2 regions of the Halomonas hibernica genome follow, and region 1 is predicted to be linked to the other one. Evidence: riboswitches for the same ligand, from Rfam matches in the RefSeq annotation. Region 1 holds a riboswitch; the other holds the start of a gene.
What was found. Region 1 has a riboswitch for thiamine pyrophosphate ahead of FKN99_RS07270 (SLC5/6 family protein). Riboswitches for the same ligand answer to the same signal wherever they lie in the genome.
Positions count from the first base shown of each region.

Region 1 (14,530 bases):
TCACCATGCCATCAATACGCAGTGAATGCGTCGCACTGGACCATAATTCAGGATTGGCGTGAATAAAGAGTTTGCACATGGGTGTGATCTCTTAACGTTCAGGTAAGCCGTTAGCATAGCGGGCAAATACGCTACGCGCCTAATGTCTGCTAGGTGCATGTCTGTTAGGTAGGCGCGTAAGCTTTGCTTTGTATGATGATGCTAACGGCCCAGCGCTCACTGGTTTAGCAGCGCCATAAATTGAGCAAGCCAAGCTGGGTGGGCTGGCCAAGCGGGCGCCGTCACCAGATTGCCATCGGTTACCGCCTCATTTACCTCAATGCTGGCGAAATGCCCGCCTGCCAACTCAACTTCTGGCTGGCAAGCCGGGTATGCAGAACACTGCCTGCCTTTGAGCACGTTTGCAGCGGCTAGCAATTGCGCGCCGTGGCAAATCGCAGCGACAGGCTTATTGGCTTCAAAAAAGTGCCGAACCATCGCCAACACATCCTGATTCAAGCGTAGGTATTCCGGAGCACGTCCGCCGGGCACCACCAGCGCATCATAGTCAGCGGGATCAATACGCTCAAAATCAGCATTGAGCGCAAAGCGGTGGCCAGGTTTTTCAGAATAGGTTTGATCACCTTCGAAATCATGGATCGCTGTCGCCACGGTGTCGCCCGATGCCTTGCCAGGGCAAACGGCATCAACCTGATGACCAACAGCCATCAATGTCTGGAAAGGCACCATGGTCTCGTAATCTTCAGTAAAGTCGCCGGTAATCATCAGAATGCGCTTGCTGGTCATCTCCGTACTCCTTCTTGTTTTGTCGTTGCGCACACGCTGCGTGTGCCAAACAAGCCTAGCAAGCACGTTTTCGATAGCGGTAGTACACCATTACTACACTGATTTTTTTATAGCGAAAACACGCGGTCAAACCGGCAGATGCATGATGGCACGCTTGTATGTGGCGCTCTTCAAGCCATAATTTGCCAAGGGTAAGGGGAAGCTTAGATCGTTACTATGTGATGTTCAGGCTCAACGCACCAAGTCACTAATACGTTCCTTACCGTTCAAGAGCGTGAACTCCTTGTCTTTCAACGTAGGTGTTTTCACAACGTGCAGCAAGGCATGGGCAACATCTGCCCGGGTAATGGATTGTTCAGGAGATGCCTCCATTGTCCCGGCAAACCCGTGCGTTGCCTCCTCGTTAGTCAAGGGGCCTGGTTTAAGGATGACATGGGGAACCTTGGCAAAACGTAGATGGCTATCCGCTGCAAACTTGGCGGCCATGTAAGGGCGCATCTTTTCGGGTGCTTCAAGCGGATGTTCTGCGCGAATAGCACTCACCATAATATAGCGATCAAGCCCTTTTTCACTGGCGATATCAGCGGCTCTGATAGCACCATAAAGGTCAATTATGAGCGTTTTATCCGGTCCAGTATGCGGGCCTGAGCCAGCAGTAAAAATCACCTGATCGCAATCCTCGAAGGCGTGTTCAAACTCACCCTCAAGATCAGCCACAATGATGGGGATCTGACGCTCGCTGAACCACTCTGCCTGGCTTTCATCCCGGATCATTGCCTTAATCGGCTCCCCAGCCTGTTGGGCGAGTTCACAAAACTGTTTACCAATCTGCCCATTGGCACCTATTACTAATGTGGTCATGTTGCCTCTCTGGTTTACGTATATTCACGGGCTATTCATTAGTTAGTGCAGCCACAGCTTGGAGAAATCAAGCCTTGGGCGTAAAACAGCGAACGTGCTTAGAGCACGCTCGCTGAAAGAAAACACTGCAACAGCATTAAGCTAAACGTGTAGGTGTCTTGTGTTGTGGCAACGACAGTGCAGGTCTCATGCACACTCATAAGGTACTGGGCTCGGACCAAACCTGGTAGGCCAAGGCAAAAGCAGTTCCCTAAGCCGGGCGCTCAATAGCAAAGCGATCAGTGGCGCGAGCGTAGTCGCTGCCCGCTAGTCGGCCAATCGGCTTGAGTAAATCGATATCCACGTGACGGCCATCCCATAAGGTGTCGTCAATATGAATAGAGACTATCTGCGCCAGCACGAGCGTACCTGCCAAAGGCTGGTCACCAAAGCGAATCAGATCATAAAGCTTGCAACCAAAGGCAACTGGGGAGGCAGCAATGCGTGGCACTGTGACGCCTGGCATTAGAGTTTTTTCAAGCCCTGCAAGCGTAAACTCATCTTCCTCTCTGGGCAGGCTGGCACTGGTTGTATTCAATGCTTCAATCAGCGCTTCACTGCCAACATGCACTACGCACTCCGGCAACTCCTCTAGATTGCGCAGGGTATCTTTAGGCTGCCCACTGCCATCCAGAAGTGGCGAAAAGGCCAAAACAGGCGGGGTTACACTTGCCACATTGAAAAACGAAAAGGGGGCAAGGTTGTCTTTCCCGCTGACATCCTGCGTGGCCACCCATGCAATCGGGCGAGGGCAGATACTTCCCGAGAGTAGACGGTAAATCATGCCAGCACTTAACGGGGAATCCTCTAATAAATAGTCGCTCATTCGTTGATCCTTGATTGCCTAGCATGAGAGTAGTATCACCTTATAACAGCACGCTATCGGCGCTGCTTTTTTCGATGATCTTACACCGACCAAGGACCTGCCAATGAATATCGTGATACCTGATGATTACCAGGACTGTGTACGCCATTTGGATGCCTATGCAATGCTCAACGGGCACAACGTAACTATTTATCACGATACGCTGACCGATTTTGAGGCGTTGGTGGCACGGTTTTATCACGCGGATGCGCTTGTGTTAATTCGTGAACGTACCCCTATCACTGCAGCGCTGCTTGAACGCTTGCCCAATTTAAAAGTGATTAGCCAAACCGGGGGCGGTGCGGCTCATGTCGACCTAAAAGCGTGTCAGCAACAAGGCGTTACCGTTATGACAGGTAAAGGCTCGCCGCACGCGGCGGCCGAATTAACCTGGGGATTGGTACTTTGCGGCATGCGCCACCTGCCTGAAGAAGTAGAAAACCTTAAAGCTGGCCGCTGGCAACAAACGCTGGGCACTGGGCTAAAAGGCCGCACAATGGGGATTTTTGGCTTGGGCAAAATTGGTAGCCTGGTGGCCCGTTACGCACAGGCATTTGAAATGAACGTGCTGGTATGGGGGCGCGAAGGCACCAGAGCACGAGCCATGGACGCCGGGTTAACGGTTGCCGAGAGCCAGCAGGATCTCTTTAAACGTGCCGATGTGCTTAGCCTACATCTGCGCCTAAACGATGAAACGCGGGGTATTGTGACCGCTGACCATTTAGCCTGCATGAAACCCACAGCGCTTCTGGTAAACACCAGTCGCGCACCGTTAATTGCATCAGGTGCATTAGTTAGCGCCCTCGAAGCAGGCAGGCCAGGACGCGCGGCGGTTGATGTTTTCGATAGCGAGCCGACCTGCGACGATCCTCTGCTCACCCTGCCCAACTGCGTAGCGACGCCTCACTTGGGTTATGTCGAAAAAGATAGCTACGAGCTCTACTTTGGTGACGCGTTTGCGAATGTCGTCGCGTTTAGCAACGGTGAGCCGGTCACTAATCTCGCCTCTTAAACTCCGTCGCTGCGACCACCTCTGTGTCAAGTGTGCTAGCCTTATTACTCACCTGTGACACAGAGGACTTGATGCTCACTATTTCCAACCATGTTGCCTTGGCCGACTGGGAAATTGATATTAGCCAAATTCGCGCTCAGGGTGCAGGCGGTCAGAACGTCAACAAAGTGGCGTCAGCGGTACATCTGCGCTTTGATATTTCACGCTCTACCCTGCCGCCGTTTTATAAAGAACGTTTGATAGCACTCAATGATCAACGCATCAGTAAAGAGGGTGTGGTGATTATCAAGGCGCAAAGTTATCGCACGCTGGAGCTTAATAAAGAAGATGCCCTTGCTCGCCTGAAAGAATTGATCATCAGCGCGACTCGGCAGCAAAAGGTACGCCGCCCGACAAAACCCACCAAAGGCTCCCAGCGACGTCGCGTTGACCACAAGACCCGCAAAGGAAAAATCAAATCGCTACGTGGTAAAGTTTCCTCTTCGTAAGCGCTATTGAGTCGATTGAATTGCGCATGACCACCATTTCCCGACCGCTCTCTCCTTGCATCCAGCACTGCCAGCTAGACACGACAAATACGTGCCAAGGCTGTGGCCGTACGCTGGATGAAATTGCCTATTGGGGCCAAATGACCGAGGCCGAAAAAGCCCCGGCCTGGGAGCGCCTGGAAGCGCCTGGAAGCGCCTGGAAGCGCCTGGAAGCGCAAGGCTATCTCGATATCGCGTTAACCGAGATTAGCCACCCGACTTAACAGAGCAGTGATTAACAGGGTATTGATTAACAGATCAGAGGTTAACAGATTGGTGGTTAACAGAGTGGCGGTCGCTCAAAATATGGTGCAGCTCACCGCAGGAAACCAGAGGGTCATCACAGTTGATCACGATATCCGACTGAGCCAGCACATAGCTGCGCCCGGTAATCGTATTTTCAACCACCTGGTAGGCGCCTTCCTGATGAGTCCCTGTAAACGTGCCAATAAACCCGGTTTCACGTAGCGAGACCGTTTCCAGTTTATCCCCTATGTTGAGTCGACCTTCGTAGTTCATTAACGCTAGCCTGGCGGAGGTGCCGGTGCCGGTAGTACTGCGACAAATCACACCCGGATGAACGTAGGTTGTTGAACGAGAGCGTACATACCCTTCACCCACTTGCTCTTCGGGTCCCATAAAATGCAGGAAAGGCAACGGGCCTACATCACCCAGCGTGTAGTGGGAAAAGCCGCGCTGAGCCTGCAAGGCCTCAACAATTTTATGCGCACAGGCCGAAAGCGCCTGCTCTTCCTCACGAATAAGCTTAAAACCAAGCTCGGCAGCATCCACTAACGCGTAAAAGCCTCCGCTATAGGCGACAGAGTACGTCACGGTGCCGATACCAGGCACCTGGACGGTATCGCGGTAGGTATCAATATAGCTGGGCAAACCCTCACAGGTAACCGACTCGACCACACCGTTATGCACACGCGCTTCAATATGTACCAGGCCTGCCGGGGCCTCCAACGAAAACTGCTGAATGCCTTCCTGCTTAGGTACAATCCCACACTCGAGCACCGCGGTTGCCGTACACAAGGTATTGGAGCCTGAATAGATCGGGTAGCCCATGACTTCCATAATGATATAACCCGCAGCGGCCTCGGGGTGCGTCGCTGGCACCAGTAAGTCCACCGACATCTCCGGAATACCGTAGGGCTCTTCCAGCAGCAAGCGACGCAAGCCATCGGCATCATCGCGCAGGTACTCCATTTGCTCCCGCACCGTGGCGCCCGGCAGAGCATCAATCCCGCCCGTTACGATTCGGCTGACATCGCCCCCCGCATGAGTATCCATTAATTGAAGCGTATGGATCTTTTTCAAAGGCGTTGCTCCTGAGCGTTTGTTAGTGCAAAAGGTGCGCCGTGGGTATCCCACTGCGCATCTGGAACAATGACAATTTTGCCGAGATAATTGCTGCCCCGATTAACAAAATAGCGCTCGGCGTTATGCAGTTCAGAAAGCTTGAACGCCGCATGGAGAACAGGCTTGAGTTCACCACTACGAATCCAGGCGATTAGCTGCTCGGCTTCTTCACGAGTACCGTGAGAAACGCCAAATATCTGCACCTGATAAAGGTAAATACGCGTCCACATGATCTCACTGAGATTACCGCCGCTGGCCCCTGCGATGGAAAGGCGCGGATAGGATTGGCGGTGCTGCATATCAACAATCATGGTATCGATAAACAGGTCGGTCATCTCGCCGCCGACCAAGTCCATCACCGCATCAATTGGCTTTCCGCCAGTGGCTTCTAAGACGCGCTCAACAAAGGTCGGCAGGTCGCCACGGTCAATAACGGCTTCGGCGCCTAACGCTTGCAGCGCAGCGGCTTTATCAGGCTGGCTGACCGCATAAGGAACAGCACCGACAATACGGCACAGTTGAATGAGCGCGGTACCTACGCCACCGCTGGCACCGCTTACCAACACGCGCTCGCCAGCCTTGATGTGTGCCGAGGTCATCATATGGTACGCCGTTTGATAGGAGCACATGCCCATCGCGGCTAGCTCAGCATCGCGGAGTTCGGGATTATCAATGGAGTGGAACTGGTCTGCGGGTACCGCAATATACTCAGCGTAGCCGCCATCGGCCCCATGGCCGTAGTAGTCGGGAGTGAGATTGATATCCCGGCGCTCATCCGCATAAATATTGAAATCAAGCAGGCCGCGCTGGCCAATACGCTCGGCATCCACGCCTTCGCCTACCGCGACGATACGCCCGGCTACATCTGCCCCCTGAATACGCGGAAACGTTAAGGTGGGCGTGCCACCCATGGCAAAGGACGTCACGTCGCCTTTCTCTTTGGTGGGATACAGGCCTTCACGCGCTTTACGGTCGGTATTGTTTTTCGCGGTCGCCGTCACCTGGACCAGAACATCACCTGGGCCGGGCAACGGCGTTTTGACGTCTTCACGATAATGCAGCTGTTCGACGCCACCATGCCCGACCAAGAGCATGGCAGCCATCGTAGAAGAAACGGCGGTAGATTCAGGCATTGTCAGGCTCCTTGATACAAAGGAATAAGACTAGCCGACCATAGCAAACTCTTGCTACCCCTTAAAAGCCTGCTGAATTAGAACCAGCCCTTTCGCCTGAACACCCAAATCAGCACGCCACCGATTCCTGCCATCATGCCTAAAATGAAGAAGTAGCCATAGCGATAGTGCAGCTCCGGCATGTAGTCAAAGTTCATCCCGTAGATACCCGCAACAAACGTTAACGGAACAAAAATCGCCGTAATGACCGTTAGAACGCGCATTGTAATGTTCAGTTGATGCGACGAGATTGATATGTAACCGTCTACTAAATCACCGCAAATGTCGTAATACATCTGAGTAAGCGTATAAAGCCGCTCAAAACGTTCGGCAACATCGTTAATGGCATGCAGCGTTTCATTTTCCTCACGCGGGACGTGCTCATAGTCGTAGACAGTTAACTCTTGGGTAATCCCTTTATGATAATTAAACACGCGCCGCATCTTAACCAGCCGGGAGCGGTACATGGTAATTTTGCGCATTAATACATCGTTACCATTTTCATGTAACTCATCTTCTAAATCGCTTAATTCCGCTTCAAATTCAAGCAGGCTATCAATGTAATACCCAGCAGAGATATACATCACCTTGAGCGCCACCTGCTCCGGTGATTTCGCTAATAACGTCTTACCGTGCTCCTTAAAGAGCCGCTCAATGCTCATGGCAACGCCTGGATGTAGCGTCACTAGAAAGCACTCACCAATAAAAAAGCAGACCTGCTGAGGAACAAAGTTTAGCTGGGCATCAAAAGATGAAATACCGCGGTAAATAATCAGTGCGTGGTTATCAAACTCTTCTATTTTGGGTGGTAAGCGCTCTTTATGGGCATCCTGAATAGCCATGGGGTGACACTCAAATTTACCCAGTAGCCGCTCAGCAGATTCTGCTGATTCCCCCTGCATATCGATCCATATATGACTGCCGGGGGTATTCTGCCATGTGACAAAAAGCTCTTCGTTCCCTTCATGGGTTTCGCCATCAGGGGTCGTCAAAATACTGCGAATCATAACTGTCCTTGGTTCCAGGGGGTTCTTAAATACGCTAATAACACGCTTACCACCGTGGAAGCTAACAACGCACCTAGAAACGGCGCTAGTGTGGGTACACTGTTCGGAAAGCTTGCCGCCATTATCCCTTCGCTTATGCTGGCGTGACTCATCCACCCAGGCAAGATCGCACCCAATAGACCCGCCATGCCGCCACCGATAGCCGCAAGGGGCGTCATGCGCCGCCACAAGCCCAGCAGTACGGGTACCACGGTTGCAGCGCAGACTAAATCAGCGATTAGAAAAAGACGTAAAACAGACACACCCTGAAGTGCGACAACCACGACAGGCACCATAAGCAAAACGGTCATCCAGCGTGTGAGCGCGATAGAAACGCTTGGCTGTTCACTGCGCGACACGATCAGTGAGGCAATACCGCTTTGTAGCGTATCTACGCTGGACGCCACCAATGTAACGGCAAGCACTAGTGCCGTTATAGCTAGCCAGGGTGGCGCGTTATTGAGCAGTGCAAAAAAAGGCATGGGCGGTTCGCCCAGCGGAACACCGTTCATGGCAGCAAGCATACCCAAACCGCCAATCACCATAACGATCATGACCGTGGCGCCCCCTCCTACCCAAGCCCCGCGGGCCAAACTGTGATCATCACGTGCCGCCCATACCCGCTGCCAGTAGCCCTGGTGAAACAAGTTCGCTGCGGTAACCGCGATGACAAGCGTTAGTGCCACACTAAGCGCATCAGAAGTGGCGATAGAGGGCCATGCCGCACTGCTCGGCATGGCAGGCAAGTGCCAAACGGTGACACTGGAAACCACCACTAACAGTGCAAGCAGCAACCATGCCTGCCAACGGTCAGTGGCCAGGCTTGCGCGCAGCCCACCGCTTACCGTGTAAAGCAACGTAGTGAGCGTTACTCCAATAATCACCCAGCTCGACGGAACATCAGAAAGCAGTGAGGTGATCGCTCCAATAGCGGTTAATTCAGCGGCTAAAAAGCAGGCCATATACACCACGGAAACCAGCGTTACCCAGTGGCGCACTCCGCGCCCATAGCACGCCTCGGCAAACTCAGCGATGCTCCGCCCTTCAGGGAGAGCCCGGCGTATAGACGGACCATAAAAGCCAAGGACGATAAAAGGCAGTGAGGAGCCAAGGGCATAGCCTGCCAAGGCCAATGGGCCAATAAAAGCGCCAATTTCTGGCGGTGCAAACAAAATCCAGGCGCCCATACCAGATGCAACAAAAGAGAGCCCTAGCGTGGTGCTGGTTTGTGAATTACGAGCGGTTACAAAGTCATCCAATGAGCCTTTACGCCCACGGGCTTTAAGGCCTAAAAATGCAAAGCAACAGAGCGCCGCGCCCAGCACGGCTGACGTTAGGTATGGCATGTCGCACTTCCTCCGCCGGTACTAACCGGTTCAGGTTCCAGGGTCTGCGTCATAGCATTCTCAGCCACGCAACGTGGCTCCCCTGGCGACAGTGAATTGAGAGCGTATCCTGATGTAAAGCGAGCTAACCGTCAAAATGAGCAGCTACTCGCGCCGTATCCTAGCCGCTAAATAGCTAACAGGAAAACGGTTTACTTCTGCTATTCATTCGCTACAACGTTGTCTAGACTAACAAAAGCTGCTGTAAACTGAGTCAAAGCATTACAAAATAAAAGTAGCTTACTGCCATTAGTGTTATAAAACATTAATGTTACAAGCGTCGCACAGGAGAATAAGCGACGCGCTTACAGGAAACCACTATGTCATACACCGAAGCCAAGGAGCATACGCAAGGGCGGCTCAATACTCTGTTTGCTGACCCCTACCGTGCGTTTGAAAACAATACCGATGAGCGCCAGCTTCACGTTCGCGTAATGCTTTATATGCTGCTGGCCCGCCCCATGTCACGAGGAGACATGACGCTACGCGTGATCCATGGCTGGGAGAACGGTAGCTGCGAGCCTGGCGACTTACAGCATGCTGACTACGTTTTAAATACGCTAGATGATGTAAAGCGCGCGGTGAAAGACTTCGACCAGGCCACGAAGCAAAACGCTCCGCTACCCTCTGAAGACCCTGCCATTTTGGCGATGCCTTTAGCAAATGTGATCGCCGATGCCAAAGCCGAAGGGCAAGAGGTCACCGACGATATACCCAAAACGCCCGCACGCTGGTCTGCGCTTGAAGGCGGCTTGGCACTTTATACGCTTTTTAAAATGTATCACCGGTTGGTGTATGGCGAGGACGATGTCTACCGCTGCTCCCAATGCCAAACGGCCTTAGGCCCGCGTGAAATTCATGAATTTCATCTAGAGGAGAGTGAGTTCGCCCTTTTAGTGCCCCTTGTCGGACAGCCAAAAGAGGCGCCGTCTCTACTCGTATTGCATGAAAGCCAACTTAAGCCGATTGAAAAGCTACTGGAAGAAAGCTTGAGCCTGCTGAATGATTTTTAAGCCTTGAGTACAACAACGTCACTGGCCCCCACAAGAACCAGTGACTGCTTAGTAAGTAAGCGTCAGCTTAATGCAATAGTACTATTGATACCGCTTGAAACGTTTTCAGGCTCAAACCAGCGTGCCGTTACCGTTTTGGTTTGCGTCCAGAAGGCGATCGCCTGTTTTCCATTTGGCCCTAAATCGCCGAGCTTTGAAGCACGTGAGCCAGTGAAGCTGAAATAGGCAACCGGCACCGGGATTGGCACGTTGATACCCACCTGCCCCACGTCTATATCAGTTCCAAAGCGCCGCGCCACCCAGCCAGAATTCGTGAAGATAGACGTGCCGTTGCCGTTAGGATTAGCATTAATAAACGCAATCGCTTCGTCGAGTGTTTCCACGTTGACAACGCAGAGTACCGGCCCAAATATCTCTTCACGGTAAATGGTCATCTCCGCAGTCACATCGGTAAATAACGTCGGTCCCACAAAATTGCCCTTCGGATAACCGTGTACCTGGCAGTTACGCCCATCAATCAATAGCGTTGCGCCCTCCTTTTCACCGGTCTCGATAAGACCTAACACCCGCTCCTTGGCGGCAGGCGATACCAGCGGCCCTAAATCGGCATCCTGTTGGGTGCCAGGACCCACTTTCATCTGGCCTGCAGCATCCACAATATCATCAATCCATTGTCGCGCCTCACCGACCAGCACCACGACCGAATTAGCCATACAGCGCTGGCCTGCGGCGCCAAATGCTGAGCCCAGCAGATTGTTGATGGCTTGGCTGCGATTTGCGTCGGGCATAACCACACAGTGGTTCTTCGCCCCCATCATCGCCTGCATACGCTTACCCGCATCTGCCGCCCGCTTGTAAAGCAATGAGCCGACGTGGGTTGAGCCAATAAACGATAGCGCTTTAACCGTTGGGTGATCGACAATCTGGTTGGCAACCTCAGGACCGCCGTGCACCACGTTCAACACCCCAGCTGGCACACCGGCTTCATGGGCGAGCTCCACCAAGCGCATGGTCGAGCTGGGATCCTGCTCAGAAGGCTTCAACACAAAGGTGTTGCCTGTAGCGATGGCCAGCGGAAACATGAAACAGGGCAGCATGATCGGGAAGTTAAAGGCCGTAATACCGGCCCCTACGCCTAGCGGCTGATGTAGCGTATAAACATCGACGTCGCTTGCCGCGTTCTCGGCCACCTCTCCTAGCTGGAGCGAGGTAATCGAGCAGGCGTGTTCGACCACCTCCAGACCTCGCCCTACTTCACCTTTGGCGTCTGGCAACGTTTTGCCATGCTCTTCGGTGATTAAGGCGGCTAGTTCATCGGTGTTGTCACGAATCAGTGCCTGCAACGCCAGCATAATACGCATGCGCTTTCCAAGCGGTACCTTGCGCCACTCTCTAAACGCATGATGGGCGCTTGCAATCGCATGCTCTACTTCTTCTGCCGTGCAAAAAGGCACCCGGGCAACCACCTTTTGGGTCGCCGGATTAACCACATCACGCCACTCCTGGCTTTGAGACAGGACGGCTTGACCATCAATGATCATGGGAATTTCGCGAACGGCCATTACGCTTGCTCCTGATTATGATTGTGTTTGTAACAGAGGCAGTCTCTATAGCTGCCCCAGGGCCAAGAATAGGGTATATCAGCAAGTTAACGTAAACGTCAAATACGGTTAGTGACAACCCCGATTAGCGATGACAAGACGCCAAAGACAGTGCAAACGCATGTTTAACCGCTTGACCTCCCCTCCCAATAAGGGATGATAATACGGCGCACCCAGGAGATGTCTCTTTGCCTCAGCAATACATGCCCACCGCTATGACGTCTCTCCGGCTCGGCCAAGTGGGCCTCTGGAGCTTGGCGCTATTGCTGTGGTGCGCCGCTCCTCACGAGGCGATGCCGCGGGCTGCTGAGCCAGTTCATCACTCAGCCCTGGAAGACCACGCCAAGCCGCTGATCGTACTGGCTAACCCACTTAATCGCCTTAGCCTGGACCATGACAAGCGACGCCAAAACCCGGTAGTAATTCAAAATGATACCGGGGTGGCTCTGCCCGCCCATGAAAGATGGCCTGGTATTGCGCCTGCCGTTTATCACTGCGTATTGAATACCCTTGGCTCATCGAACCCAGGCTTACCAGGCGGCCTTCCTCCCTGCAGAGCACCACCCTACGCTTAACAAATAACGACGGTTAACAGAGGCGCGTAACGCCTCTTTGCCACGTACATGACACCAGGCATTTATTATTAAAAGGTCTGGCCATATCAAGTTATTTCAGGAATCGTGCGTATGTTTCTGGTGGACCAACTTATTTTACTAGCAGCCATCCTGCTACTGGTCGGCATTATTTCAAGCAAGCTGTCAGCTCGCTTGGGTATGCCGGTACTCGTACTGTTTTTAGGAACCGGTATGCTTGCGGGGGAAGCAGGCATTGGCGGTATCGACTTTAATAATCCTGGTTTGGCACACGCGCTGGGCACGTTGGCACTGGCAATGATTTTGTTCGATGGCGGCTTACAAACGCCCCTCGCCTCAATCCGCCTGGTGTGGAAGCCAGCCTCCCTATTGGCCACGCTCGGTGTTTTGATCACATCAATGATTACCGGGGTCGCTGCTGCTTATATTCTAAAGCTCCCCCTGTTGGATGGTTTATTACTAGGTGCCATCGTCGGCTCCACCGACGCCGCTGCGGTTTTCTCATTACTGCGTAATGCTGGCATCCATATTAATCAACGGCTCAAGTCTACGCTTGAAATTGAAAGCGCATCCAACGACCCGATGGCGATTTTCTTAACCATTGGATTACTTGAAGTACTGGTTAACGATATGCCCCTTGGAGTGGGCCTGTTAAAACTCTTTATCCTGCAAATCGGGGTAGGTGGCGCCGTCGGCCTGCTGGTCGGCTGGGCAGCCGTTCAACTTATTAACCGTATTCATCTGGTCACATCGGGCCTTTATCCCGTTCTGGTTGCGGCATGTGGGCTCTTCGCCTTTGGCGTTGCTGCGAACCTTGGAGGCAGTGGTTTCCTGGCGATTTTTATTGCAGGCGTCATGATCGGCAATCGCCCGATTGCCTTTCAGCGCAGCACATTTTTGTTTCATGACGGATTAGCGTGGATGAGTCAGATCGTCATGTTCGTGGTGCTTGGGCTGCTGATTAATCCTGTTTCCCTACTGGATGTATGGCTGGAAGGCCTGATGATTGCGGCTATATTAACCTTGGTGGCTCGCCCACTCGCCGTCACTCCCATTCTAAAAATGTTCGGTTTTACGAACCGCGAAACCGGGCTGGTTGCCTGGGTAGGCCTGCGTGGCTCAGTGCCCATTATTTTGGCTATTTTCCCACTGATTTTCGGCCTGGAAGGCGCTGAACTTATCTTCAACGTGGTGTTCTTCGTGGTATTAATTTCTGCCACTATTCAAGGCACTACGCTGCCTTACTTGGCGCGCAAACTGAAACTTACCGAACCACCGCCTGTTGTGCCTGCCGCCAGCCTGGAGATTACCTCATTGGAGGATGTTGACGCCGACATTGTGGAATATCGGCTAGGTGACTTTACTCGTGCAGCCAACCGTCGTTTATCGCAACTCGCACTGCCTGACGGCACAGTGGTGGCCATGATCACCCGTGGCAAAGACGTTATCCCACCGCGTGGGTCCACCCAATTACAGCCAGGCGATCACTTGTTTGTCGTGCTGCGTCCACAGGTTCTGCCGTTTGTTGACTGTATTTTTGCGGAGGGAGCCACGGTCGACCACTACCAACTCCCCAATCAAATATTGCATCTGAAAGGCAACACCAACGTCGACGAAGTATTTAACTCCTATGGCATTACGCTAGACCGTGATATGCACTGCACATTAGACGCGCTTCTGCGTGAGCGATTGACGGACGAACCACGCATAGGTGACTCAATAGCGTTGGAAAACGTGACCCTCTCCGTTCAAGGCGTACTTGATGGGCGCATTACCACGGTAGGTTTGACCATCAGTCAGCCAGAACTCACTGTAGAGCAACACCCCGCCTGATACCCATACGCAAAGGCCACCCGCTATTAACGGGTGGCCTTTAGAAACACTTCAACGTGCTGCAAAAATGTCCTGCAAGAATCGCATTTCAGAACCCGTTCTTGCTGGACTAGCTCTGCAGAAACAACTCAGGCAGCTTCGTAGGCGGCTTTAAGCCGGTAAAACTCATCAACAATGGCGGCCATTTCAGCGGCGTCATAATGACAAAGGCCACTGACCACCAGCTTTTTAGAGCCGACACCGATTGCAGCGCCCTTCGATTCAATGGAAAACTCAAGCAATGCGTCTGCTCGCTTCCCCTGCACATCAAGCGATGAGCGCGTTAAGGCGAGTCCTGGTGTAAACCCATCCAAACGCTCTAATGAAAAACCCATGCTATCGTAGATAACCAAAGGGCGTTTAGGGTTAAACATTACCCCATGCTTTTCCATT
Region 1 is NZ_VIFN01000003.1:255,173-269,702, forward strand. Features, by position in the region: gene FKN99_RS07220 (ribbon-helix-helix domain-containing protein) at 1-79, opposite strand, end outside; gene FKN99_RS07225 (DJ-1/PfpI family protein) at 217-786, opposite strand; gene FKN99_RS07230 (NAD(P)H-binding protein) at 1,018-1,647, opposite strand; gene FKN99_RS07235 (flavin reductase family protein) at 1,898-2,512, opposite strand; gene FKN99_RS07240 (D-2-hydroxyacid dehydrogenase family protein) at 2,616-3,563, shown strand; gene arfB (alternative ribosome rescue aminoacyl-tRNA hydrolase ArfB) at 3,635-4,051, shown strand; gene FKN99_RS07250 (DUF1289 domain-containing protein) at 4,078-4,314, shown strand; gene FKN99_RS07255 (proline racemase family protein) at 4,349-5,386, opposite strand; gene FKN99_RS07260 (zinc-binding dehydrogenase) at 5,410-6,588, opposite strand; gene corA (magnesium/cobalt transporter CorA) at 6,666-7,634, opposite strand; gene FKN99_RS07270 (SLC5/6 family protein) at 7,631-9,019, opposite strand; TPP riboswitch at 9,009-9,113, opposite strand; gene FKN99_RS07275 (hypothetical protein) at 9,379-10,071, shown strand; gene FKN99_RS07280 (CoA-acylating methylmalonate-semialdehyde dehydrogenase) at 10,134-11,633, opposite strand; gene FKN99_RS07285 (hypothetical protein) at 11,861-12,247, shown strand; gene FKN99_RS07290 (potassium/proton antiporter) at 12,359-14,098, shown strand; gene FKN99_RS07295 (DUF3581 family protein) at 14,227-14,530, opposite strand, start outside.

Region 2 (14,530 bases), on a different contig from region 1:
CTGAACGCGCTAAAGAAGCAGGCATCACCCAGGTGGCCTTCGACCGTGCTGGCTTTAAGTATCACGGTCGCGTCAAGGCTCTGGCCGACGCCGCTCGTGAAGGCGGCCTGGAATTCTAAAGGGTTTTACGATGGCGAAGAACGAACAGCAAAACGGTGATCTGCAAGAGAAGTTAGTGCAGGTTAACCGCGTCGCCAAGGTGGTCAAGGGTGGTCGTATTTTCGGCTTCACCGCACTGACCGTCGTAGGTGATGGTAAAGGTCGTGTTGGTTTCGGTCGTGGCAAGGCGCGTGAAGTGCCGGTCGCAATCCAGAAAGCAATGGACCAGGCTCGTCGCAACATGGTCAAGGTTAACCTTGCAGGCAACACGCTGCAGTACCCTGTGAAAGCCCGTCACGGTGCTTCCAAGGTCTACATGCAGCCAGCCTCCGAAGGTACCGGTATCATCGCCGGTGGTGCTATGCGCTCTGTATTAGAGCTTGCTGGCGTCCACGATGTACTGGCCAAGTGCTACGGTTCCACCAACCCGGTTAACGTGGTACGAGCGACTGTTAAAGGTCTCTCTGCTATGCATGCACCGGAAGACATCGCCGCCAAGCGCGGTCTGTCTGTCGACGCGATCACGGGGTAAGGCACCATGGCAGCAACGATCAAGGTTACCCAGATCCGCAGCACCATCGGCATTTTGCCCAAGCACAAGGCTACTATGAAAGGCCTGGGCCTGCGTCGCATCGGTCACTCGGTTGAACTGGAAGACACCCCTGCCGTTCGCGGCATGATCCACAAGGTAAATTACCTTGTGCGTGTTGAGGGAGAGTAATCCATGAAACTTAATACCTTAAGCCCGGCCCCGGGCTCCAAACCCGCTGAAAAGCGCGTTGGTCGTGGTATCGGTTCCGGTCTTGGTAAGACCGGCGGCCGTGGCCACAAAGGTCAGAAATCACGCAGTGGCGGTAGCGTCAAGCCTGGTTTCGAAGGCGGTCAGATGCCAATGCAGCGTCGTTTGCCGAAATTCGGTTTTACGTCTGCTAAATCATTGGCCTCTGAAGAAGTACGCCTGGCTGAACTTGCCAAGGTTTCCGGTGACGAAGTCACTATGGAAACACTGAAGCAAGCCAACGTGCTGAAGGATGCAACGCTACACGCGAAAATCATCCTTTCAGGCGAACTGAACAAGGCAGTTACCGTTCGTGGTATCAAGGTCACCAAAGGTGCCCGTGAAGCGATCGAAGCTGCTGGCGGCAAGGTAGAGGACTAAATGGCCAAGTCAGGAAATATGCCGGCGATGGGCAGCGGTCTGAGTGAACTGTGGGCGCGTTTGCGCTTCGTGCTCCTCGCCATCGTGGTGTACCGTATCGGTGCCCACATTCCCGTTCCCGGTATCAATCCTGACCAGCTTGCTGCCTTGTTTAGGGAGCAACAGGGCACCATCCTGGGCATGTTTAACATGTTCTCGGGTGGCGCCCTGGAGCGCATGAGCGTCCTCGCTTTGGGCATAATGCCTTATATTTCCGCGTCGATTATCATGCAGCTGATGACTGCGGTCTCACCCCATCTTGAACAACTCAAGAAGGAAGGTGAGTCCGGCCGCCGCAAGATTAGCCAGTACACCCGCTACGGCACGGTGATACTGGCTCTTGTCCAGGCTACCGGCATGTCGGTCGGTCTGGCTAGCCAAGGCATCGCTTACAGCGCTGACTTCAGCTTCTATTTCACCGCCGTGATTACGTTTGTGTCAGGCGCGGTGTTTATGATGTGGCTAGGTGAGCAGATTACCGAGAAGGGTATTGGCAACGGTATTTCGTTGCTGATCTTCGCCGGTATCGTCGCTGGGCTGCCCAGTGCCGTGGGGCAAGCGTTTGAACTTGCTCGTAACGAAGGGGCCTGGAATGTCCTTCCGCTGTTAGCGCTGTCAGTGCTAGGTATTGCCACCGTCGCGTTTGTGGTGTTCATTGAGCGCGGTCAACGCCGCTTGAAAGTGAACTACCCACGTCGTCAGGTGGGCAACAAGATGTATGCAGGCCAAAGCAGCTACCTGCCTTTGAAAGTGAACATGGCGGGTGTTATTCCTGCCATCTTCGCGTCCAGCATTCTACTCTTCCCGGCTTCTATTGGTCAGTGGGTAGGTGCAGGTGAAGGTATGGAGTGGTTACAGCGTGCATCACAAGCATTAGCCCCTGGGCAACCGCTTTACATCTTGCTTTTCGCGGCGGCAGTGGTATTCTTCTGCTTCTTTTACACAGCGCTGGTCTTCAATCCGAAGGATGTAGCTGACAATCTGAAAAAGTCAGGTGCGTTCCTGCCGGGCATTCGCCCCGGCGAGCAGACCGCTCGCTATATCGATAAAGTCATGACTCGTCTGACTTTGTTCGGTGCCCTATATATCACTGCGGTTTCCTTGATGCCCCAGTTCCTGATCGTTGCGTGGAATGTGCCATTCTTTTTTGGCGGTACCTCGCTCCTGATCGTGGTAGTGGTCATCATGGACTTCATGGCCCAGGTGCAGTCACACCTCATGTCGCATCAGTATGACTCGGTGATGAAGAAGTCCAACCTGAAAGGCTACGGTAGCGGCGGCATCACGCGCTGAGGCGCCGCCTTACGATTGGCGCGCCGCGAGCCGTTTTTGGAGAAAGAACGATGAAAGTTCGAGCTTCCGTAAAGAAAATGTGCCGTAACTGTAAGATCATTCGACGCAATGGCGCTGTTCGCGTCATCTGCATCGAACCACGGCACAAACAGCGTCAGGGTTAATTCCTACGCTGTTTTAAGTGGGTGTTCGGCATACCCCTTGCCTTAGGGCATTTAAAGGGGTATGCTGTTGCGCCTTTTGTAGATGAATAAACGAGCAAGCCGCTCAAATTTCGGAGTAAGCTGATGGCCCGTATTGCAGGCGTCAATATCCCGGACAACAAGCATGCGGCGATCTCGCTGACCTATATCTTCGGGATTGGCCGTACTCGCGCGCAGCATATCTGTGCTGCTGCTGGTATCGCGCCGACTACCAAGGCCCAGGACCTGTCTGGCGAAGAGCTGGATACCCTGCGTGCTGAAGTTGGTAAGTACACCGTAGAAGGCGACCTTCGTCGTGATGTTACGCTGAACATTAAGCGTCTCATGGACTTAGGCTGCTACCGTGGTCTGCGTCATCGTCGTAGTCTTCCGCTGCGTGGTCAGCGGACCAAGACTAACGCGCGCACCCGTAAGGGCCCGCGTAAGCCGATCCGCAAATAATACGCAGGCTCTTTAATAGAGAGCCGGCGTAACGACAGGAATAGACATCAACATGGCTAACCCGCGTAGTAACCGTAAAAAGGTTAAAAAGCAGGTAGTGGACGCCGTTGCGCATATCCATGCCTCTTTTAACAACACGATCGTGACGATCACAGACCGCCAGGGCAATGCTCTTTCTTGGGCAACTGCCGGTGGTTCGGGTTTTCGTGGTTCTCGCAAGAGCACCCCGTTCGCTGCTCAAGTAGCAAGCGAGCGTGCAGCGACTGCTGCAGCCGAGTATGGTGTGAAAAACGTAGACGTACTGGTTAAAGGCCCAGGTCCCGGTCGTGAATCCGCCGTGCGCGCACTCAATGCCGCAGGCTTCCGCGTGCAAAGCATCGTAGACGCGACGCCCATTCCCCATAATGGCTGCCGTCCGCCTAAGAAACGCCGCGTTTAAGGAGACAGATTCATGGCTCGTTATATTGGACCGAAGTGCAAACTGTCTCGTCGTGAAGGCACCGATCTCTTTTTGAAGAGTGGCGTGACTCCCTTCGAGAAAAAGTGTAAATCCGAGCAAATCCCGGGTGTACACGGCCAGCGTCGTCAGCGTCTTTCAGACTACGGCTTGCAGCTTCGTGAGAAGCAAAAAGTACGTCGCATGTATGGCGTACTCGAAAAACAGTTCCGTAACTACTACAAAGAAGCTGCTCGCCTGAAAGGTGCGACCGGTGAAGTATTGTTGCAGTTGCTTGAATCCCGACTGGATAACGTCGTCTACCGTATGGGTTTCGGCTCGACTCGCTCTGAAGCGCGTCAGCTCGTTAGCCACAAGGCGATTTCCGTGAACGGCCGCACCGTTAACGTTGCTTCCTACCAAGTGAAGCCGGGTGACGTTGTTGCTATTCGCGAAAAGGCGAAGAACCAGGCACGTATTCAAAACGCGTTGACCATTGCGGCCAACCGTGGCGATATCCTCTGGATTGAAATCGACGCCAAGAAGATGGAAGGCACTTTCAAGGCTCTGCCTGAACGCGGTGACCTGACTGCCGACATCAACGAAAACCTGATCGTCGAGCTGTACTCCAAGTAAGCGGCGTTAATTAATCTGCTTCTTGAAGCCTGGGCGGGATAGCAAAGCTAACCGCCCAGATGCTCTTGAGTACGGTTCTTAAGAACTCAGTATCCGTTTGGCAGCCTGAAAGGTGTTCATATGCAGCGTTCAGTGACAGAGTTTCTTCGTCCTCGCGACATCAAGGTCGAAGAAATCAGCGCACATCATGCCAAAATCGTTCTCGAACCGTTCGAGCGTGGTTTTGGTCACACCCTGGGGAATGCACTGCGTCGCATTCTGCTTTCGTCTATGCCCGGCGCTGCCGTGGTAGAGGCTGAAATTGCGGGTGTAGAGCACGAGTACAGTGCGCTCGAAGGGGTGCAGGAAGATGTCATCGAAATCCTCCTGAACTTGAAAGATGTTGCGATCAAGATGCACAGCCGCGATGAGGCGGTGCTCTCGCTGAACAAGCAGGGCCCAGCCGTCGTCACTGCTGGCGACATTGCGCTTGATCATAGCGTCGAAATCGTCAACCCGGACCACGTCATTGCACACGTCAATGAAGGTGCCGAGCTGAAAATTCAGCTTAAGGTAGCGCTGGGTCGTGGCTACGAACCGGCTGACGCCCGTGGCTCTGATGAAGAGACCCGTGCTATTGGCCGCCTGCAGCTGGATGCCACCTTCAGCCCTGTCCGCCGCGTTTCCTACTCGGTTGAAGCCGCTCGTGTTGAGCAGCGCACCGACCTCGATAAGCTGATTATCGATCTGGAAACCGACGGTACTTTGGATCCGGAAGAGGCTATCCGTCGCAGTGCGACCATTCTGCAAGAGCAGCTGGCCGCCTTCGTCGACCTTGAAGCTGATAAAGAGCAGGAAGTCGAAGAGGAAGAAGATCACGTTGATCCAATCCTATTGCGCCCCGTAGACGATCTTGAGTTGACCGTTCGCAGCGCGAACTGCCTAAAAGCCGAGAATATTTACTATATCGGTGATCTTATCCAGCGCACAGAAGTTGAGCTGTTGAAGACACCGAACCTCGGTAAAAAATCCTTGAATGAAATCAAGGACGTTTTGGCGGCGCGCGGCTTGTCCCTCGGCATGCGGTTGGAAAATTGGCCGCCCGCTAGCCTGAAGGACGACAAGGCCACCGCGTGAGTGTCGACTTGAGTCCCAGTTTGGTAAGGAATTACAACCATGCGTCATCGTAAGAGTGGTCGTCATCTGAATCGCACCAGCTCGCATCGTCAGGCCATGTTCAAGAACATGTCTGTCTCGCTGGTCGAACATGAAGTCATCAAGACAACCCTGCCCAAGGCCAAGGAACTGCGTCGCGTTATCGAGCCGCTGATCACCTTAGCCAAGCAGGATAGCGTTGCGAACCGTCGTTTGGCGTTCTCTCGCACACGTTCCAAAGAAGCCGTTGGCAAGCTGTTCAATGAGCTGGGTCCGCGTTACGCCGAGCGTCCGGGTGGCTACATCCGTATTCTCAAGTGCGGTTTCCGCACCGGCGACAACGCGCCTATGGCGTACGTTGAGCTAGTAGACCGTCCGGTTGCTGAAGAAGCCGCTGCTGAAGAGTAAATCTTTAGTTGCTGCCTCTTTAAAGCAGAATGAAAACCGACCCAGCTGGGTCGGTTTTTTTTATGCCTGGCGTATCGAGTAATGCCGCTATAAACGTTAAATTGTCCGACGAGCGTGCTAGTCTAGAGTGAATTGACGGGGCCATTGGCGCTGCAGTTGTTTACCCTTGGGAACTGATTCATGGCGCATTATTCAATGCGGGGGTGTACGCGTGCAGGCCGAGGAAAAAGTGTGCGTCTCGTTTCCAGCGTAAATGAATCATCAAGGGGCAGACATGGTGACGAGGGGAGTAAACGATAACAAGGCGTCGAGGGCATGGCTAGCGGTAACGATGTTACTGCTATTGATCATCACCACCTCGACCGTGCAGGCGAATCCACGTTACGCAGGTATTGTGGTCGATCTTGATAACGGTGAAGTTTTATACGCAGAAAATGTGGATGCACCGCGTTATCCTGCTTCGCTGACCAAAATGATGACGCTGTACATGACCTTTGAAGCGCTGGAAAGTGGCACTTTAACGCTCAATGAGCCCCTCGCTGTTTCTGCCCAGGCCGCGGCCATGCCCGCTACCAAATTATGGCTTTCTGCGGGCAGTACGATTCCTGTCGATACCGCTATCCGCGCCCTGGCTGTGCGTTCGGCGAATGATGTCGCCGTTGTGGTGGCTGAAGCATTGGGCGGTAGCGAGCAGCGCTTTGCGCGGCTTATGACCGAAAAGGCGCGAGAGTTAGGTATGACAGCCACGACCTTCCGCAACGCCTCGGGACTTCCTGATGACCAGCAAATTACCTCCGCGCGGGACATGCTCACACTTTCGGTGCGTGTCATGCAGGATTTTCCACAGTATTACCATTACTTCGGTCTTCAGGAATTTACTTATCGCGACAAGCGCCACACCAGTCATAATCGGCTGGTGCGCGACTATCCCGGTGCCGATGGTTTAAAAACCGGCTTTATTCGTGCCTCTGGCTTTAACGTCGCGACGACAGCGGTGCATGATGGCCGGCGGCTGGTTGCCATTGTGATGGGAGGGTTTAGCTCTTCATCGCGTGATACTCATATGGCCGATTTACTCGACCGAGGCTTTATGCGCGCTGAGCTGCGCGATCAGCGTACATGGGTCGCCAATACCAGTTTCTCTCAGGAGTTTATGGGGTTTGGTGGTTCTACACCTCCCGTGGCACCCCCCAAGGCGCCAACACCTGCGCCAAGCCAAATGCTTGCCAGTATTGAAACGACCACGCTGTCACCTGCCCCCAATACCAGCGTAGACGAGCAACTGGCCACGATCACTGTTGAAGGCCCGGCCGAGGCGTCCCGCGCGTCTAACGCTGACCCTTTGCAGGACTTTATTCAAAGAGAGCGCTTGGTGGAAGCTCCCCCGACCGGCGCCTGGGGTATCCAAGTGGGTGCATTTAGCCAGCAAGGGCAGGCTCAACAGCTGGCCCAACAAGCGGCCCAGCGCTTAACGCAAAACTTGGCCGGACGCGTGGAAGTGGATACGCTTGAAGGCCAAACGCCGGTATACCGTGCTCGCCTGGTGGCTTTGGATGAGCACCGCGCCCGTGAAGCCTGCCGTGAACTACAACTGCAAGGCATGGAGTGCATGGTGGTCAACGCAAGCCTTTAAGCCTTGTTTTAAATGTCAAAAAACCCCATCAGCTTTTATGAGCTGGTGGGGTTTTTTATGGTTGATGTCACGACCCACTACGGCTTTTCACCAGTGCACACGTACGCGCGCAATCGCTTAGGCTAGGCAAAGGCGTACGCGTTCATTGCCAGCACGCCATGCTCAACGCTGCGGTGGAGCGGTGTGACATCACCGCCTGCGCCCATGGCTACCAGTAACGGCTGAAAATGCTCGGGCGTTGGATGATTCCTGCTCGCTTCGGGGGCCGTTTGCCAGGCAAGCAACGCCTCACGGTCATTGTTCACAAGCTGGGTGTCGACCCACTCTGCAAAAGCGCCGACCCAGTTGGGCATTGGGTTATCAAGCGGCATGGTTTCGTAAAGGTTATGGGTCAGGCTGCCCGACCCGATCACCAGAATACCTTCTTCACGCAGTGGCGCCAGGCGCTTACCCAGCTCAACCAGCTTGTCGTTGGACCAACGCACAGGCAGCGATAGCGTAACGACAGGAATATCCGCCTTGGGAAACATCAGCGAAAGAGGTGCCCAGGTGCCGTGGTCAAACCCTCGTTCCACTTCTGAGGCGCCCAGTAATTTGGCCAAGCGGTTGGCCAGTGCAGGCTCGCCAGGTGCTGGGTACTGCTGCTCGAACAGTTCGCGGGGAAAGCCGCCGAAGTCATGAAGGGTTTCTGGCCAAGGGCTGTTACTGACTTTCAGCGTCTGACTTTCCCAGTGCGCCGAAACCACAATGATCGCCTTGGGCGTCAGTCGCTTGCCCAGCGAACGTAAAAAGTGATGGGCAGGCGTAGGGGTGAGGATCAGCATGGGAGAGCCGTGGGATATAAAAAGACTGGGTAGCATAACAACGTCTCCTGGCAGAAGGCCCTGGCAGTGACCAGGGCGCGAGCAAAGGCATGGCGGAGAAAAGGTGATAGATAAACTCGTTTGGGTGCGCCTAACGCGATTAGCTAACGCGGCGGTTCAGTGTAAAGCTGCCGCCGCCTAAACCTGCCTGCACGAGCAGGGCAACGGTCCAGAATGCCGGGAACTCCCAACCACCGCCAGCGTTGGTAAACGCCCAGCCGTTGCCAAGATGCACGGACGTAGCACCCAGTAGCAGAGGGATCATTGCAAGGCTAATCCAGCGCGTATAAATACCCAGAATCAAGGCCAGACCGCCGCCAACTTCGCCCAGAATCGTTAAGTAGGCTATAACGCTTGGCAGGCCCATTGACTCAAAGTAGGCGACCGTGCCCGGCAGGGTAAACACAAACACCTTGGTCAGGCCATGGGCGAGTGCCATCACGCCAAGTGATAGTCGCAGCAGTGCGATGGCGTGGGGTTGAAGGTTTGTGCTCATGGTGGAAGAAGATGCATTCATGGGGTATCTCCATTGGGCAGTGATGAAAGTTCAATGGGGACACTTTACGTTCATTGACGGCAGAGATAATCCACGCGTACCAAACATCACTGTTGCGAAATAGGCGACAATCCCATCTCCTGCTCCCAGTAAGGCGGGCTACCCCAGGCATCCGTTAACAACTCAATAAACCGCTCTACCTTGGCAGGTAAAAAGCGTCGCGCAGGGTAAATGGCATGAATATCCAGCATCTTGGGAGGGATGTGCGGCAGTACCTGAACCAGGCGCCCAGCGATAATGCTCTCCGTTACCAAAAAGCTGGGTTGATGAGCGATACCGATACCTGCCTCGGCGGCATGGGTTAAAACATCGCCATTGTTGCTTTCAAGCGGGCCTTGGGGTGTCAGCGTCATATTTTCAAAACGCCAGTTGCTATTGGCTAAATCGCTGCGGTAACGCAGGCAGCGGTGGTGCGCAAGCGCCTCTGCATTTTCCGGCACGCCATGGGTTTCAAGGTACGCCGGGGATGCGCAAAACAGCATTTGACAGCGCGTCAGACGCCTGGCGATCAGGCTTGAGTCGGGCAGGTTGCCAATACGAATGGCCACATCGTAGCCCTCTTCGAGAAGATCCACGCGGCGGTCACCTAAGTCCAGGCGTACGTCCAGGCCAGGATACGCCACCATAAAGCGCGGCACCAGCGGGGAGAGGTGGCGCATGCCAAAACTCATGGGGCCGTTGATGCGTAAACGGCCGCTTATTTCAGAAACACCGCTGCCTACGTCGGCGGCAGCCTCATCAAGCGCCTGTAAAATCGCTTGGGCATGCGCAAGGTAGCGCTCGCCCTCGGCGGTTAAATGCAGGCGCCGCGTGGTGCGCTGAATAAGCCGCACCCCGAGCGTCTCTTCAAGGGCCATGACAATACGTGATACCCGCGTGCGGGAAAGATCCAATGCTTCAGCGGCCCGCGTGTAGCTGCCAAGCTCGGCAACTTTGACAAAAGCGGCAATATGATCGAGCTGGTTCATGGCCGAGCCAACGCCCGTGCGGCCTGGTAAGGATCAGGCTGGCCACAAATGGCGGAGATAACCGCCAGGCCATTGGCACCGGCTGCAACGACCTGCTGGGCGTGTTCAGCCTTGAGCCCACCAATGGCCACGCTTGGCAAGGTGCAGGCCGCGGCTAATTGAGCCAGGCCTTCAAACCCCAACGGTTTAGCATGGTCCTGCTTGCTTTGGGTGGTAAACACCGGGCCCAGGCCCACGTAGTCGAGCAGGGCCACGGGGGCTGAGTGAAGCTGCTCAAGCGTATTAATCGAAAGCCCGATAATTGCCTCTGGCCCCATGGCCGCCCGTGCCTCTTGAACCGCTGTATCGCTTTGGCCGACATGCAGCCCATCGGCGCCGCTTTGCAAGGCAACGTTCAAGCGGTCATTAATCACCAGTGGTACCCCGCTACCCGCCAGGGCGGCTTTCAAGCGCCTGGCCTGTTCAATCATGTCGGTATCGCTTGCGTGTTTATCGCGCAGTTGAACAAAACTGACGCCCCCTTTGACGGCCTCAATAACGGTGCGCTCTAGCCCTGCGGCTTGACAGAGTTGAGCGTCAGTGACCAGATAAAGCGAAAGATCAAAACGCATTATCCTTCCTCCAGCCCGGTAAACTGACGGACGTCTGTAGGCGTTAGCTGATACAAGGCGTCCAACAGGGCTACCTGAAAACTACCCGGGCCTGCCGCCTGTTGTCCAGCGCGGCTACCCGCGATAGCAAAGCTTGTAAGTGCGGCTAACGTGGCGTTCAAGGGAGCTCCGGGGCTGGCCGCTACAAAGGCGGCAACGGTGGCACTTAACGCGCAGCCAAGCGTAGTGACACGCGGCATAAGCGCGTGTCCGCCGCTCAAGCGCCAGTGCTGAGTGCCATCGGTAATAAAATCCTGCACGCCGGTCATCGCGACAATACAGCGCTGCTGCTTGGCGAGGTTAATGGCGGCCTCACGCGCTTCATCCGTAGAGGCCGTGGCATCCACCCCACGGCCCGCGTGGGTCAAGCCGGAAAGCGTCATGACTTCTGAGGTATTGCCACGGATCACGCTGGGCTTAAAAGCCAATAGCGTTTGTGAAAGCGTTTGACGGTAATAAGTGGCGCCCACTGCAACCGGGTCCAATACCCAGGGGGTATTGTGCTCGTTGGCCGTTTTGGCGGCAAGTTGCATACCTTCTGCCCAGTGTGGTGAAGGCGTACCGATATTGATCGAAAGTGCCCCGGCCAAGCGAGTAAACTCAGCGACTTCCTCAGTTGAATGCAGCATGGCAGGGGAAGCGCCGACAGCCAGCAGGCAGTTAGCTGTGCTGTTCATCGCTACAAAATTGGTAATACAGTGCACTAACGGCGTGGTGCGTTGTACAGCGGAAAGCGCGTCGCTCAGCGGGAGTGATGTCATGGCCACCTCACAGCGTAGATCGGGTGTGATGACACCGCGACTTCCTACGCCGGTATTATCCGGTTCAGGTTCTAAGGGTGCATCTCAGCTTGAGCGTCTCAAGCGCCCCTGTCGTCAGGCTACTATCCTTGCCTTGGGCGGTGCTGTAAAGCGCAGACGATGTGTAAGGGGAGGCCGGTAGGGTAAGCGGGGCTGGAATAATGGCTGTTCTGCCCTCATGGTATGTCATCACAACGGCATCATGCGGTGTGAAACGGTTAGCGATAGGCTTGTACACGGTATGGTTTTTGTCAAAGATAACCGCTCAATCAATTCATTTAACAGCATAATTCCCACAAGGAGCCCAAGATGACTTTGCAAGGTGAACAGCATAAAGGCGTTCGTCCGGCCCCTGCGCAAACCCAAGGGTTTCGCTTAAACCATACGATGCTGCGGGCGAAAGACCCCGAGCGTTCATTGGCCTTTTACTCCCAGGTATTTGGCATGCAGGTGCTGCGTCGGCTGGATTTCGAAGAGATGCAGTTTTCGCTCTACTTTCTGGCGAACCTGGAAGCCAACGACCAGGTGCCGGAAGATACCCAGGCGCGTACCGCCTGGACCTTCAGCCAAAAGGGGCTGTTAGAACTTACCCATAACTGGGGCACAGAAGACCAGGACGATTTTGCCTACCACGATGGCAATGCCGAACCGCAGGGCTTTGGACATATCTGCTTTAGCGTGCCGGACTTGGAAGCGGCCCAGGCGTGGTTTGATGAGCACGATGTGACGTTCATAAAGCGGGCGGATCAAGGCAAAATGCAGGGCGTCATTTTTGTGAAAGACCCGGACGGCTACTGGATCGAAGTTATCCAGGCCGACCTAATGGCGGCGATGGGCGACTGATATGGCACACTTGCTGTTTCGGCTGCGCTACGTTACCGATGAAGAAGCCATGGAAGTCCGCTCACTACTGGCAGAACATGGTTTTGATACCTATGAAACGCAGGCCGGTTTTTTCCGCTTAGGGGTGGACGCGATCTGGCTGCGTGATGAAACCCAGCGTGAGGCGGCCGAAGCAGCACTGGCGGTGTATCAAGCCGAGCGCTTCACCAAGGCTCGGCAAGCGCACGCCGAGGCCGTGAGCCAAGGCGATGCACCTACCTTATGGCGCCGCCTGGCGGCGCATCCCTTTCAGGTCACCCTGGTAATGGTGGCGGTCGTCATGGTGGCACTGCTTACGCTGTTGCCATTTCTTGGCCTGACACGTTAATCAAGCCGCAGGTGCCCGCGTTTTAAGTAGAGCTTGACCCCTTCGCTGCCCGCGCTAAGTTGGGGAGCGGCGCCGGGAGGGTAGCGACACCAGCTGCCCGTCGGGTATTCGGTATCGCCGTCGCACAAGGTGCCTTCCAGAACAAACGCTTCCAGGCCACCGCCCAGCGTTGGGTAGACAATCGTCACGCCCGCCTCCCACCGCTCCAGGCTGGCGCGCTCTTGGCCAAAGGTATGCAGCATTTTATAGGTAATGCCTGGGCGACGGTCCGGCTGCCAAGGTAAACGGTGGGCAGGTACGGCCAGTTGAAGAGTGTCATTGGCTGCAAACTGGTGAAGCTTCACCAGGATGAGCGCGCCCTCATCGCCTATGTGCGGGGTGTGGCCCGTACCGATAGGATTGCGCAGATAGGTGCCCGCAGGGTAGCGGCCGTGCTCATCACCGAACACGCCCTCTAGTACAAGAATCTCTTCCCCGCCGTCGTGGGTATGTGCGGTGAACTGGCTGTTGGGCGCGTAGCATACCAGGCTGGTCGCTCTGGCGACTTCCTCGCCGATGCGATCAAGCATCATGCGCGTGACGCCTGCACTGGGCGAATCGACCCATTGATATTGGTCCGGCGTTACGCAGGCAAAGTGGCTAAAGTCGGCGTTAAGGCGCATGGTATTGGCTCTTTGCAGTGGGGGGGATCGCGGTAGTGCAAGTCTCCTTATCCACCACCCAAAATGCAATGCATAAAAGAGCGCTTTAATGACGAGCCGTTAGGGAGGCTCGTTGCATAAAGGCGGTTTTTTTCAGGGCGTCGCCGCAAGCGTCGTCAGAATATGGTGGGCGGCCTCAATACGTGCCTGGTTGGGATAATTGCGGTTGGCGAGCATCACGATGCCTATTTGCTGGCTGGGTACAAAGGCGACATAAGCGCCAAAGCCATTGGTTGAGCCCGTCTTGTTAAACCACACATCGTCATCTGCCGGTAGCGGTGTCTGAAGCTGCTCGGCCTTGTTAGCCTCCAGCACCATCTCCAGCGAATTGCCTGCTTGTAGCTGGTCAAGCGACACAGGGTAGGCATAGCGTTCCCAACCGAGGCCTTGGGTCATATCGCCCATGTTGACGTAGCCCATCCGGGTTGCTTCCAGTGCTTCGCGCAGCGGTTCATCCACCGCTGAGCTGTCCATGTTGGCGTTAATGAACGCCAGCATATCGGCGCTATTCGACTTTACCCCGTAGGCCTCTGCATCCAGTACGCCGGGGTTCACCCGAATCGGCTCATCCTCTTTTGAGTACCCGAAGGCGTAGTTCGCCTGCGCGTCTTCAGGTACCTGCAGGTAGCTGTGTTCAAGGCCGAGTGCTGAAAACACGTGCGCTTCCATCAACTGGGCGTAAGGTTTTCCAAGCCGCTGGGCGGTCAGGTAACCGAGTAATCCAATGCTCGGATTTGAATAGAGCCGATGAGTGCCTGGCGCATACGTCGGTGCCCACTGGCGGTAGTAGGCGACCATGTCGTCTTCGTTGTTGACGCTATCTGGAAACTGCAACGGCAGCCCACCCGCCGTGTAGGTGCCCAGTTCCAATAGGCTGATGTTATCAAAGGCGCTTCCTTCAAGGGCTGGCAGGTACTGGCTGGCGGGGTCGGAAAGTGACAGAGCACCGCTGGCCTGAGCGTAAGCCGCCAGCGTCGCCGTAAACGTCTTGCTGACGGAACCCAACTCAAACAGCGTATCGGTGGTTACCGGCACGCCAGCCTCTTGATCGGCGACCCCATAATTAAAGTAATGGGGCGTGCCCTTAACGCTCACCGCTACGGCCATGCCCGGGACACTGTGCGCGTCCATCAAGGCTACGATAGTGTCGTTGACCACCGACGCCACCGGCAGACTGCGTGGATCATCATTCGCATAGCCAAAAGCGCTGATAAGAAACGAACCTGCCACAATAAGCGCATTTTTTGCTGTTAACATCTTGTTCATCAGAAAACCCGTTACGTGTTGTTGGTTAACATCGG
Region 2 is NZ_VIFN01000005.1:176,913-191,442, reverse strand. Features, by position in the region: gene rplR (50S ribosomal protein L18) at 1-119, shown strand, start outside; gene rpsE (30S ribosomal protein S5) at 131-631, shown strand; gene rpmD (50S ribosomal protein L30) at 638-820, shown strand; gene rplO (50S ribosomal protein L15) at 824-1,258, shown strand; gene secY (preprotein translocase subunit SecY) at 1,259-2,590, shown strand; gene rpmJ (50S ribosomal protein L36) at 2,641-2,754, shown strand; gene rpsM (30S ribosomal protein S13) at 2,878-3,234, shown strand; gene rpsK (30S ribosomal protein S11) at 3,287-3,673, shown strand; gene rpsD (30S ribosomal protein S4) at 3,686-4,306, shown strand; gene FKN99_RS09940 (DNA-directed RNA polymerase subunit alpha) at 4,427-5,422, shown strand; gene rplQ (50S ribosomal protein L17) at 5,462-5,848, shown strand; gene FKN99_RS09930 (D-alanyl-D-alanine carboxypeptidase family protein) at 6,180-7,481, shown strand; gene FKN99_RS09925 (DODA-type extradiol aromatic ring-opening family dioxygenase) at 7,604-8,341, opposite strand; gene FKN99_RS09920 (DoxX family protein) at 8,445-8,861, opposite strand; gene FKN99_RS09915 (LysR family transcriptional regulator) at 8,948-9,868, opposite strand; gene thiE (thiamine phosphate synthase) at 9,865-10,479, opposite strand; gene thiM (hydroxyethylthiazole kinase) at 10,479-11,279, opposite strand; TPP riboswitch at 11,304-11,399, opposite strand; gene gloA (lactoylglutathione lyase) at 11,628-12,161, shown strand; gene FKN99_RS09895 (DUF6164 family protein) at 12,163-12,528, shown strand; gene FKN99_RS09890 (cupin domain-containing protein) at 12,525-13,190, opposite strand; gene ampC (class C beta-lactamase) at 13,323-14,486, opposite strand.
Region 2: another riboswitch for thiamine pyrophosphate. It lies ahead of thiM (hydroxyethylthiazole kinase); the one in region 1 lies ahead of FKN99_RS07270 (SLC5/6 family protein).